Regions from separate parts of the Exiguobacterium sp. ZOR0005 genome, predicted to be linked through region 3. Evidence: riboswitches for the same ligand, from Rfam matches in the RefSeq annotation. Region 3 holds a riboswitch; each other region holds the start of a gene.
The links. A riboswitch is a leader RNA that binds a small molecule or an ion and turns the genes downstream of it on or off. The one in region 3 is predicted to bind S-adenosylmethionine.

Region 1 (4,189 bases), on a different contig from region 3:
GCTGCCGTTAAACCGAGTACTGTTTTCCATGATTTCATGTGTGAACCCTCCAAATGTTTTTTTATGTGATTAAGCTGAACGCTTATCAATTCTTGTGACGAGTCGGTCTCCGATGAACTGGATGACGAAGACGATGACTAAGATGAGGACGGTCGCGACGAACGTCACGTCGTTCCGCGAACGCTGGAACCCGTCAAGGAACGCCAAGTTACCGAGGCCTCCCCCGCCGACGACACCTGCCATCGCCGTATAACCGACGATCGCGACGAGTGTGACCGTGATCCCCGACACGATGGCCGGGAGTGCCTCAGGGAACAACACTTTATAGATGATTTGCCATTTCGTCGCACCCATCGATTCGGCCGCCTCGATGACACCGCGGTCGATCTCACGAAGTGCGAGTTCGACCATCCGGGCATAGAACGGGGCTGCCCCGATAATGAGCGCCGGGAGCGCCGCCGTCGAACCGAGGATCGTCCCGACGACGATCTTCGTGAACGGGATGAGCAAGATGATCAAAATAATGAACGGGATCGAGCGGAAGACGTTGACGAACGCACTGACGACCGTGTAAATCGTCCGATTCTTCATCATGAGCGGCTCGTTCGTCACATAAAGGATCATCCCGAGTGCGAGACCGAAGGCGAACGTCGCGCCACCGGCGACGAGCGTCATATAAATCGTCTGCCACGTCTCTTCGAGCATGATCTCCCAGTCTACGTTAGGAAACATCGTTCTCCACCTCCACTTCCACTGCCTGCGATCGGATTGAGGCGATGGCCCGCTCGACTTCAGCCGGCTCTCCGATCAGTTGAATAAATAGCGTCCCGAGCGCGCCGACTTGCGACTGCGTCACGTTCCCGCCGATGATGTTGAACCCGATATCGTGCGTCTTCAAGACGTCTGAGAGAATCGGTTGTTCGGCCGTCTCGTTCAAGAACTTCAGCTTGACGATTTGACCGCTCGGATAGCGCGCCTTCAAATGTTCGAACGTGAGCGACATGTCGTCGACGGCGCCGATCTGTTTGACGAACTCTTTCGTGATCGGTTGTTCCGGGTGTTGGAACACGTCGGCGACTTGACCGATCTCGACGACTTTCCCCGCTTCCATGACGGCGACACGGTGACAAATCTTTTGGATGACGTGCATCTCGTGCGTGATGAGCACGATCGTCAGTCCGAGTTTCTTGTTGATGCTGACGAGCAACTCGAGAATCGAGTCAGTCGTCTTCGGGTCGAGCGCGCTCGTCGCTTCATCGCAGAGGAGCACTTCTGGATTCGTAGCGAGCGCACGGGCAATCCCGACTCGCTGCTTTTGACCGCCCGACAGTTGGGACGGATAGCTGTCTTCTCGTCCCGTCAATCCGACGAGATCGACGAGTTCTTCGACGCGGCGCTTGCGCTCGCTCGCCGGTACACCAATCAGCTCGAGCGGGAAGCTGATGTTCTCAGCGACCGTGCGCGACCAGAGAAGATTGAAGTGCTGAAACACCATCGAGACGTTTTTACGTACCCCGCGTAACTCTTTCGGGCTCAGCTTCGTCAGTTCGCTCCCTGCCACCTCGATCGAGCCGCTCGATGGCGACTCGAGACGGTTGAGGAGTCGAATGAGCGTCGACTTCCCTGCCCCTGAATATCCGATTATTCCAAAAATTTCGCCGCTTTCGATTGTAAGCGACACATCATCGACCGCCTGGACTCGACCGTTCTTCGTGTCGAACCATTTGGCCACATTGCGTAGTTGAATCAATCCCTTTCCCTCCTGACAACAAAAAAAGTACGCACGTTTGAGCAAACGTGCGTACTTTATCGGTACGGACAACGATTGCTCTCATCTTCCAAGGTTCTCACCTTGCTGGAATTAGCACCATTTCGGATTGCTCCGCGGTTGCTGGGCGTCATAGGGCCAGTCCCTCAGCCTCTCTTGATAAGAGTGTTGTTTATTCGATTAGCTTTATCATAGCGACACATTATTTTCATGTCAAACTATTTTATGCGAAAAAATAAAAAAAGGTGCCGTCCGAAGACGACACAGAACGTAGCACCTTGAGTCACAGGAAGGACAACCCATAGATGAACCCCTTTTGCCCGATCAGAGCATTCATCCTTAATATGGGGGATTTCGCTCGTCGATCACCCGATCCTCACATGTACCGAACGGTTACGCGGTCGGTATTCCTTCGCTTGATTTTTTTGGGGGACAATCGAAGGGAAGGTCCACTTAAAATCGCGTAAGCGAGTGGTTCGGCGATGTGAGAACGTCTTGATCGCGAGTAAATCGCGTCCTATTTTTGTGTTCAAGTAAGATGTTGTAATGAATATACCATTCGTGAACTTTCTGTGTCAACTGATTATTTAAAATTTTCAGATTATTCTAATGTTCCCATCTTACTTGACGAAAGATAGGACGTGCTGCACGTTTTGAAACGCGTACAATCGGTCTCGGACTTGGCCGTCTTCAAGCTTCAACAGCGCCGGTATACTCTTCACTTGGTACGCTTCTAACTCGTTCGGGATAAAGTTGGCATCGTGCTTTTCAATCTCGAGTGTCGGGTCGACCGCCTCGACGACCGCGAGCATCCGCTCGGCCACGGCGCATGTTCCACACATCGGGGCGTATATATATAACAATCCGTCTGTAATCATTTTTCTCACCTCTCTACTGATTATAAAAAGCTTCGGCCAGACATTCAAAAGTTGTGCTCGTTTTGAAAAAATTCTGAATACTTCCATTTTTCTGGTTGACGTGCACCCGAAAGAGGCATAGTATGGTCAATAACTTTAATGCTTTTGTACATAACAGTAAAAGAGAAGGATAGGTGAAGAAGACATGACGGAAGAACGACTTACCGGAAAACAGTTCTTGATGAACGTATTGAACGGACTCAGCCTTGCCATTTTGATCGCCCTCATTCCGAGCGCATTGCTCGGTGAATTGACGAAAGCCATCTTGCCGTATTTTCCGTCGCTCCAGTTCATCTTAGACGCGACGACGATCGCGATGCGCCTCCTCCCCGTCATCATCGGTGTCGCCGTCGCCATGCAGTTCGGACGCACGGCGCTCGAGGCCGGAACGATCGGGATCGCGACACACGTCGGCAGCGGCGCCATCCGCATCGAAGAGGGAGCCTTCCTCATGGCTGGTATCGGTGACGTCATCACAGCCGGTGTCACGGCAGCGCTTGCGACGTATCTCGTCATGCAGCTGGCACCGCGCTTGAAGACATACACGGTACTCGTCTTGCCGATGACGGTCATCGTCGTCGCCGGAGGCATCGGCTCGTTCCTGCTCACGTACATCTCACAGATCACGACGTACGTCGGGACGATTATCATGACGATGACCGAACTCCAGCCGGTCGTCATGGGTATCTTGATCGCGATGGCGTTCTCACTCATCATCGTCTCCCCGATCTCGACGGTCGGGATCGCGACGGCGATCAGTCTATCCGGCGTCGCGGCCGGCGCAGCCAACCTCGGTGTCGTCGCAGCCGGTTTCGGGCTCGCCATCGCCGGATGGCAGATGAATGCGACCGGCACGTCGATCGCCCACTTCCTCGGGTCACCGAAAATCCAGATGGCGAACTTCATCCGTCGTCCCATCATGATGCTGCCGGTGCTCGCGAACGCGGCCATCCTCGGAGCGCTCGCCGGTATCCTCCGCATTGAAGGCACCCCGATCAGTGCCGGGTTCGGTGTCTCGGGGCTCATCGGACCGATCAATGCGCTTCATTTGATGCCAGGCGGCTTCGCGCTCTTCAACGTCTTGCTCGTCATCGTCTTGTTCGGTCTCATCCCGATCGCGCTCGGTGTCTTCTTCTTCAAATTGTTCAACCGGACGCCGCTCATCCGCCCGGAACATTACCGCCTCGATTTCGAATGAACGATAAAACCCGGCTTCTCGTGAAGAGAAACCGGGTTTTGTTTAGCCTTGAATCATCGCTTCATATTCTTCGGCCGACATGAGCTTGTCGACGTCTGATGCGTCATTCAATTCGACTTCAATCATCCAAGCGCCTTCGAACGGTGCTTCGTTGACGAGTTCTGGTGAATCGGCGAGTGATTCGTTCACCGCTGTGATTTTCCCAGAGATTGGTGCGTAAAGCTCTGAGACCGTCTTGACCGACTCGACCGATCCGAACGGCTCATCGATTAGGATCGTGCCCCCGATTTCAGGAAGTTCGACGAA
Region 2 (4,189 bases), on a different contig from region 3:
GCTCACCTCTGTCACTTCATGGGCGGGGGTGACGAACTTGGCATGGACGTATGAAGAGCAGCGGACGATGCGTAAGATGCTTCGCCGCATGACCGGGGGCGACCCGGAGACGGCTAGCGAGGCGTATATCGAAAGATCACCGCTATTTAAGGAGTGGCAAGCCCCGACGCTGCTCATTCACGGTACCGACGATGAACAGGTGCGGTTGCGTCACGCGACGGCAGTCGCCGAAAAACTCGGGGCGCAAGCCGAGCTGTGGGTCGTGCCGTTCGCCCATCAACTGCCATTTTGGAAAAAGTGGGAGACGACGGAACGGGCGATGGATTGGATGATCGAGAAGACGACAAAAAAATGACTAGTGCCGCTCGAGGCACTAGTCATTTTTCTGTTAGAAGACGATCGGGCCGGCCGCGACGACCGACTCACTCGCTTTTGTGAATCGTTTGAAGTTGTCTTGGAACTTATGAGCGAGCGCTTTCGCCTCGACATCGTAACGTTCAGCGTCTTTCCACGTCTCCCGTGGATTGAGCACGTCTTGAGGCACGCCTGGGATGTCGAGCGGGATCTCCACGTTGAAAATGTCGTGCCGCATCGTCTTGACGTCACGTAGTTCACCGTTGACGGCCGCGTTCACCATCGCCCGTGTATAGGCGAGCTTCATACGCGATCCTTCTCCGTACGCGCCGCCCGTCCAGCCGGTGTTGACGAGATAGACGTCGACCTCATGCTTCTCGATCAACTTGCCGAGCATATCGGCGTAGCGCTCTGGTGCGAGCGGCAAGAACGGTGAGCCGAAGCAAGTCGAGAACGTCGCCTGCGGTTCGGTGACACCGCGCTCGGTGCCGGCCAGCTTGGACGTATATCCAGAGAGGAAGTGATACATCGCCTGTTCTTTCGTCAGCTTGCTGATTGGAGGCAACACCCCGTAAGCATCGGCCGTCAAGAAGACGATTGTGTTCGGATGACCGGCTCGCGACGGAAGCATGGCGTTATCGATGTAGTTGATCGGATATGCCGCGCGCGTGTTCTCCGTCAATGAGATGTTTTTATAGTCCGGGGACCGGTCATCGTTCAACACGACGTTCTCGATGAGTGATCCGAAGCGGATCGCATCATAGATTTGCGGTTCGTTCTCGCGTGACAAGTTGATCGTCTTCGCGTAGCAACCACCCTCGATGTTGAAGATACCGTCCGGTGACCAACCGTGCTCGTCATCCCCGATGAGGTGGCGTTCCGTGTCAGCAGAAAGCGTCGTCTTCCCAGTCCCAGACAGTCCGAAGAAGAGGGCTGTCTCATTCTCATCGTTGACGTTTGCCGAGCAATGCATCGAGAGGACGTTTTGCTCAGGCAACAGGAAGTTCATGACCGAGAAAATGGACTTCTTGATTTCGCCACCGTATTCTGTTCCCCCGATCAGAATTGTACGTTTGGCGAACGAGACGAGGATGAACGTCTCGGAGTTCGTCCCGTCAACGGCAGGATCAGCCTTATAACTCGGCGCATAGATGACCGTGAACGGGTCAAAGGCGCCTTTAGTCGGCCATTCCCGTAAGAACAACTGCTTGGCGAACAAGTTGTGCCATGCGTATTCTGTGATGGCCCGTACCGGTAACGTGTAATGTTCGTCAGCCCCGGCTGACGCCTCGAGGTAGTAGAGCTTGTCTTTCGTTTCGAGGTGGGCGAGCACTTTGTCGAGCAGTGCCGAAAACTTCTCTTCGGCGATCGGTTGGTTGACTGGACCCCAGTCGACCAAGTCGTTGCTAACTTCATCTTTCACGACGAATTTGTCCTTTGGTGACCGTCCTGTGAATTTGCCGGTACTGACGGATAAAGCCCCGTCTTTTGTCAGTACGCCTTCCCCGTTGCGAATGGCCTCTTCCACTAGTTGCGGAACCGTCAAGTTCCGTAATACATCGGCACCGTTAATTAATTCTTCGATTTTCAGGAGCGTTGTCGCCATCCCGAATCCCACCTTTCCCCTAAATAGATGTGGATGAAATAAGCATACTTCCGCGATTAATTAGTATGACGTTTTTATTATATGTGACACACTAATCAAACACAAGCGTTAATTCACTCTTTAAAGTAAGCGCTTTCTTACACTGTCATTCTAACATATTCTGTACCAGGTCATAGTACAAAAACGGAAACGGACAAAAAAATGTTTATTATTTCACAAACATAACTATTAGGAGGAATGTGAAAACTTTTACGAATTCAGTCGATACGCTTGACAGAACGGTACGGCATTTATATGATGGTCTTCGTAACGGATACTCTTATTCTGAGCGGTGGAGGGAACAAGGCCCTACGAAGCCCAGCAACCGTCCGATTTGTCAAAGTTATTCGGAAAAGGTGCTATCCTGAAGCGAAGCGTAAGCTTCGAACGATAAGAGGGTAAGGAAGAACGATTCAACCTTTCCCATTGAACGTGGCGAGAGGTTTTTTTCATTACCGTCCCAAAGCAACGCGTAAGGGGAACGAGTACCGTCCACACATCACCCTTATTATAGGAGGTTTTTCGAAATGGCAAACTTGAACCGTCGTCTTTTCACTTCGGAGTCCGTCACGGAAGGACATCCGGATAAAATTTGTGACCAAATCTCAGATGCGATTTTGGATGCGATTTTAGCTGAAGATCCAAACGCCCGCGTTGCGGCTGAGACATCTGTCACGACAGGTCTCGTGCTTGTAGCAGGTGAGATCACAACATCAACTTACGTGGATATCCCGAAAGTTGTTCGTGAAACAGTTCGTGAGATTGGCTACACACGCGCGAAATATGGTTTCGACGCAGAGACATGTGCTGTTTTGACGTCAATCGACGAGCAATCAGTCGATATCGCTCAAGGTGTCGACCAAGCACTCGAAGCACGTGAAGGTCAGATGACCGAAGAAGAACTCGACGCAATCGGCGCCGGAGACCAAGGTCTCATGTTCGGTTATGCGACGAAAGAGACACCGGAACTCATGCCGCTTCCGATCTCGATCGCACACAAACTGTCACGCCGTTTGGCGGAAGTCCGCAAGAACGGTACACTCGCTTACCTTCGTCCAGATGGTAAGACGCAAGTGACAGTCGAATACGACGAAGCGAACAACCCGGTCCGCATCGATACGATCGTCATCTCGACACAACACGCTGAAGACATCACGCTCGAGCAAATTCAAGCGGATCTTAAGAAACACGTCATCGATGCAGTCATCCCGACTGAGCTCATCGATGCCGATACGAAATATTTCATCAACCCGACTGGCCGTTTCGTAATTGGTGGGCCACAAGGTGATGCAGGTCTTACAGGACGTAAGATCATCGTCGATACGTACGGTGGTTACGCTCGTCACGGTGGCGGCGCGTTCTCTGGTAAAGATCCTACAAAAGTTGACCGTTCAGCAGCATACGCGGCTCGTTACGTGGCGAAAAACCTCGTCGCAGCTGGCCTTGCTGACAAAGCGGAAGTCCAACTCGCGTACGCGATCGGTGTCGCTCACCCTGTATCGATCGCGGTCGATACGTTCGGCACTGGTAAATTGAGCGAGACAGAGCTCGTTGAACTCATCCGTGAGAACTTCGACCTCCGTCCGGCCGGCATCATCAAGATGCTCGACCTTCGTCGCCCAATCTACAAGCAGACGGCAGCTTACGGCCACTTCGGTCGTACGGACGTTGAACTCCCATGGGAGCAAACGGACAAAGCAGCGGTGCTTGAAGAAGGCGCGAAACGCTTCGCTTAACCAAATGAAAGACGACCTTTCTCGTGAAAGGTCGCCTTTTTTTTATGATTTTGATGTTTGGTCAGTCGATGTACCGTCTTGTCCGAGCGCGGTATCTTTCGCCTCGACGACTTTCTCGCCGATGTCTTGCAAGTCGGCTCTTGCTTCTTGCGCCGTTTCGACGACTTTATTCACGTCTTGCTTGACCGTCTCGGCTTCACCGGCGACTTTCTCGTACACGTTTTGTACGTCTGTCGCGACTTCTTGGATGATGCCTGAGGCGGATTTCACTTGATCGATCACTTGTGACGCTTTACCGGCCGGATCTTCTTTCACCGTGTCGACGAGTCCACCGACCGAAGCTTTCGCATTCGTGAGCGATTGTTTCGTGTTCTCACGGTTCGATGAGCTGAGCATGGCGATCAAACCGCCGACGAGGGCACCGAGCAACATACCGGTGACGACGTTGATCTTC
Region 3 (4,189 bases):
ACCAGTCGCGGGCGGCGAGTTCGTCTTTAATGTCGGCGAGTTCGAGCCAACGTGCGGTCACGCTCATACGGGCACCTCCTTCAAATGATGAGTGATTTCGTCAAACGTCTCGAACGGGTAATAGTTAATGCCTTCTGTCTCACAGAGCGTGATGAGCTGTCCGCGAGCGTAGACGAAGTCGGCCTGCTTGGCGATCTCGAAGTCGGTCACCGAGTCACCGATGACAATCAAGCGATCATCAGGATTGACGATGCGACGGGCGATTGTCGGTTTGCAGCAACCACAATCGTTCGTACAAGACGCATCGCAAGCATGCGGCCAGTCGATGCGTACCGTCTCCGCGGAGAAATCGGCGACGTTGCAGTAGATGTGGTCCGGGTCAACGTGCCCGCTTAAAATCGGATGGACGAAAAAGTCCATCCCGCCGCTGACGACGTCAAACTGCCACTCGTTTTGACGAACTTCTTCCAAAAAGTGAACGAATCCGGGCCGGAGTTGAATATGTCCTACCAAATAGTCGCGATACGCCGTCTTCTCGGCACTCGGCAACAAGTGAAACATCTGACCGACGCCTGCCCGGATCGAAATGTGTTGGGCGAGCACATCCTCTTTGATGGCGTGCCATTCCGGTGGGGCGAACGCCTTCATGAGGGCGATGATGTTGTCCTCGGCTGTGATCGTCCCGTCAAAGTCACAGAGGATATGGACCGTCATCGCGTCGACCACACCTTGAGTGCGGCATCGAGTGCATCCGTTCGACCGGTCTGCCCGAGCGCCTGCTCGATCGCTTGTCGGAAGGCGCGGGCACCGGCAGCGGCGCCGTCCGGATGACCGTGAATGCCGCCGCCGGCGTTGATGACGACGTCCGTACCGAAGTCGCGGATGATGTCTTCGACGAGCCCCGGGTGAATCCCGGCCGACGGGACCGGTAAGATCGGCTTCGACCAGTGCGGTTTGGCACTGAAATCGCGAATCGCGAACGCCTCGTCTGGAGGTGTCGCGAGCGAGCCGTAAGGGGACGGGAACAGCGTCAAGTCGGCACCGGCGAGACGAATGAATTTACCGAGCAAAAGCGAGTGGCTGATTGACCCGGTCAAGGCACCGGCGAACGCCGGATGCGCCAAAATCGGGACACGGATGGCGGGATCTTTCGCCAGCTCCCGGAGTGCATCGAGTCCGTATGTATAGACGTTGAACAACAGTGCCGTCGCGCCCGCCTCGATCAAGCGGCGTGCTTGGTCGCGCAACCCGAACACCGGGCCGCTCAGCGTGACCGCATACAGTGCGCGTTTTCCCGTCGTGTTGAAGTGTTCTTGAATCACGGATGCGCCGATGCGCGCTCGCTCAAGCGAAGGGGTGAGCGGATTGTCGTACAAGATCTCGTCGTCTTTGACGATGTCGATGCCACCGGCGAGCTGGTCGCGCAGTTGCTGTTCTAAAAACTGTAAGTCCCGTCCGATGACGCCTTTAAAGATGCTCATGACGAGCGGGCGATCGTCGACGCCGAGCTGGTCGCGAATCCCGTCGACACCGAACTTGGCGCCAGGGAAGTCGGCTGAAAGTGATGCAGGTAGCTCGAAATCAATCAAACGGACCGAGTCATCGAGTGACAGTTTCCCAAACGTCGTCGTCAATATCGACGAGAAGTCAGGACTGACGTTTTCAATCGGGTACCGGATCGTGAACCGGCTCGTCGCGTCTGTATGGGACGTCGAGACGACCTCGCCGCGGTACGCCTGTAACTGTTGTCGTTCTAAATGGGGCAAGTCTGTCCACGTGCCGACGGTCAATTCGAGCGCGATTTTCTCGGCGATATCGGCGACGCGGTCAGTACGGTTGATTTCATAAGTGGCAATGATGCCCATGGTCGTTCCTCCTTCCGGTCACACAAAAAATGACCCCATGCCGAGGCAAGAGGTCATCATAAAAAAATGAACTCTTATCTCTCAGCTTACGCTGCAAGAATTAGCACCGTGCCCAATCGGGTCGGTTGCTGCGACATCATCGGGCTTGTCCCCTCCGTCTGCTCTTGATAAGAATATGATTTGAAGTTGTGAAATTTAATTGAATTTTTGCACAGAATCGTCACAGCGTCAATTCCTTTTTTTGAAAAAAATTATTTTTGAAAGTTGTTTCCATATATGCAAAGAAAAAGTGGGTCGGCTCGTCACAAATCGTCGTTGACAAGCATGGCGCACAGTCCGTAATATTCATCACAACACGTTCACACAATCGAATACGACACTCTTATCGCGAGTTGGCAGAGGGAATTGGCCCGATGACGCCGCAGCAACCGACCAGTAAGGCACGGTGCTACATCCACCAGACAGACGTCTGAAAGATGAGAGGAACAACCAATTTGGGTGTGCCTCTTTCTCGCGGAGAAAGGGGCTTTTTTTGTGGGAATCATACCGAAAGGGGAAACAATCATGGCATATCAACCATTTACAGAACAGACCATCGTCGAGCACGTCCGGGCACTCGGATTGATCGAGGAAGAGGGAATCGCCCAGTGTGAAGAGATCGGTGACGGCAACTTGAACCTCGTCTTTCGCATTCGTCAAGGCGAGACGAGTTTGATCGTGAAGCAAGCGCTCCCGTACGCGAAAGTCGTCGGGGAGAGCTGGCCGCTCACGCTCGAGCGGGCCTGGATCGAGCAGTTGGCGCTTCGGGAGTTCGCTGAAGTCGTTCCACGATTCGTACCACGAGTGATCGGGAGCGACCGCGCCCTCGCCTACACGATTTTAGAGGATTTGTCTGAATATGATATCGTCCGCACCGGTTATCTCGAAGGGAAGACGTATCCGGAGCTGGCCCGTCACGTCGGCGAGTTTTTAGGGGAGACGCTGTTTGTCACGTCCGACTATGCGGCCGGACCAATCGAAAAGAAACGAAAAGAGCGGGAGTATTACAACCCGGAACTGTGCGACATCACAGAAAAACTCATCTTCACCGACCCGTATAAAGATGCCGAATCGAACAACATCGAGGCGGAGCTTCGCCCGGACGTCGAGCGTTTGTGGCAAGACAAGGCGCTGAAAGTCGAAGTGGCAAAACTGAAAGTCGGGTTCGTCACGAAACATGACGCCTTGCTTCACGGCGACTTACATACCGGCAGCATCTTCGCGACGTCACAGGAAACGAAAATCATCGACCCGGAGTTCGCGTTTTACGGACCGTTCGGTTTTGACGTCGGTCAAATCATCGCTCATTTGACGCTTGCGACGTTCCACGATCCGCTCAAGCGGTTCGAACGGTTCACCGACGTCCTCACCGTCTGGGAGACGTTCGAGAAGACGTTCCGTCACAACTTCACGAGCGCCGTCGAGCCGTTCAATACGGAAGGGTACGTCGACGACTTGCTCGGAACAATCTTCAGCGACACGATCGGCTACGCCGGTTGCGAGCTCATCCGCCGCGCCATCGGCCTCGCCGGCGTCGCGGACCTCGAGACGTTACCCGAAGTGGCCCGTCTCGAGCGAAAACGTGATGCGCTCGCCCTCGGCGCCACCCTCATCAAAGAGCGGCACACCGTCGATTCGATTGACGACCTCGTGGCACTCCTCTCGGGGGTGCGCGTATGACCGTCCAAAACATTCGTTTCGACGCATCGACCCATGAGCTGGTCCTTTTAGATCAGACGCTCCTTCCGCACGAGGCGCGTTACGTGACGATCGAGACGCTCGAAGAAGCCGAACGTGCGATTGAGACACTCCAAGTCCGAGGCGCACCGGCGATCGCGTACTTCGGGGCGTTCGTCTTGGCGAAAGAGGCAGGACGATTAGTCGACGACCCGGATTTCACGCGTCGCCTTGAAATCGTCGGACGCCGCTTGATCGCGACACGGCCGACGGCGGTCAACCTTCAAAATGTGATCGAGTCGCTCCTCGAGCTGAACGTCGGGGACGATTTTGAACAGATTGCCGGGGAAATCGAACGACGTGCCGTTGCGTTATATGACCGCGACGTCGACACATATCGCTCTATCGGTGAGCACGCACTGACGGTATTACCGGCAGGTGGGAACATCTTGACGATCTGCAACGCCGGTGCCATCGCGACGTCACGTTACGGTACGGCACTTGCCCCGTTTTATGTCGGTAAAGAGCAAGGCGTCACATTCAACGTCTTCGCCTGTGAGACGCGACCGCTTCTCCAAGGGGCCCGTCTCACAGTCTGGGAGCTCGAC

Region 1: it holds a riboswitch for S-adenosylmethionine, as region 3 does, so the genes downstream of both, L971_RS13385 (methionine ABC transporter ATP-binding protein) here and L971_RS05840 (2,3-diketo-5-methylthiopentyl-1-phosphate enolase) in region 3, are expected to answer to the same signal.
Region 2: it holds a riboswitch for S-adenosylmethionine, as region 3 does, so the genes downstream of both, metK (methionine adenosyltransferase) here and L971_RS05840 (2,3-diketo-5-methylthiopentyl-1-phosphate enolase) in region 3, are expected to answer to the same signal.

What each region holds. Positions count from the first base shown of each region.
Region 1 covers NZ_JTLB01000031.1:86,870-91,058, forward strand. Annotated here, with positions in the region: gene L971_RS13375 (MetQ/NlpA family ABC transporter substrate-binding protein) at 1-38, opposite strand, end outside; gene L971_RS13380 (methionine ABC transporter permease) at 70-732, opposite strand; gene L971_RS13385 (methionine ABC transporter ATP-binding protein) at 722-1,750, opposite strand; SAM riboswitch class I at 1,829-1,934, opposite strand; gene L971_RS13390 (thioredoxin family protein) at 2,389-2,646, opposite strand; gene L971_RS13395 (PTS transporter subunit IIC) at 2,831-3,883, shown strand; gene gcvH (glycine cleavage system protein GcvH) at 3,926-4,189, opposite strand, start outside.
Region 2 covers NZ_JTLB01000031.1:22,775-26,963, reverse strand. Annotated here, with positions in the region: gene L971_RS13085 (S9 family peptidase) at 1-355, shown strand, start outside; gene pckA (phosphoenolpyruvate carboxykinase (ATP)) at 389-1,960, opposite strand; SAM riboswitch class I at 2,277-2,396, shown strand; gene metK (methionine adenosyltransferase) at 2,527-3,735, shown strand; gene L971_RS13070 (hypothetical protein) at 3,778-4,189, opposite strand, start outside.
Region 3 covers NZ_JTLB01000013.1:95,916-100,104, forward strand. Annotated here, with positions in the region: gene L971_RS05830 (methylthioribulose 1-phosphate dehydratase) at 1-67, opposite strand, end outside; gene L971_RS05835 (2-hydroxy-3-keto-5-methylthiopentenyl-1-phosphate phosphatase) at 64-714, opposite strand; gene L971_RS05840 (2,3-diketo-5-methylthiopentyl-1-phosphate enolase) at 711-1,865, opposite strand; SAM riboswitch class I at 1,937-2,039, opposite strand; SAM riboswitch class I at 2,245-2,348, shown strand; gene mtnK (S-methyl-5-thioribose kinase) at 2,430-3,584, shown strand; gene mtnA (S-methyl-5-thioribose-1-phosphate isomerase) at 3,581-4,189, shown strand, end outside.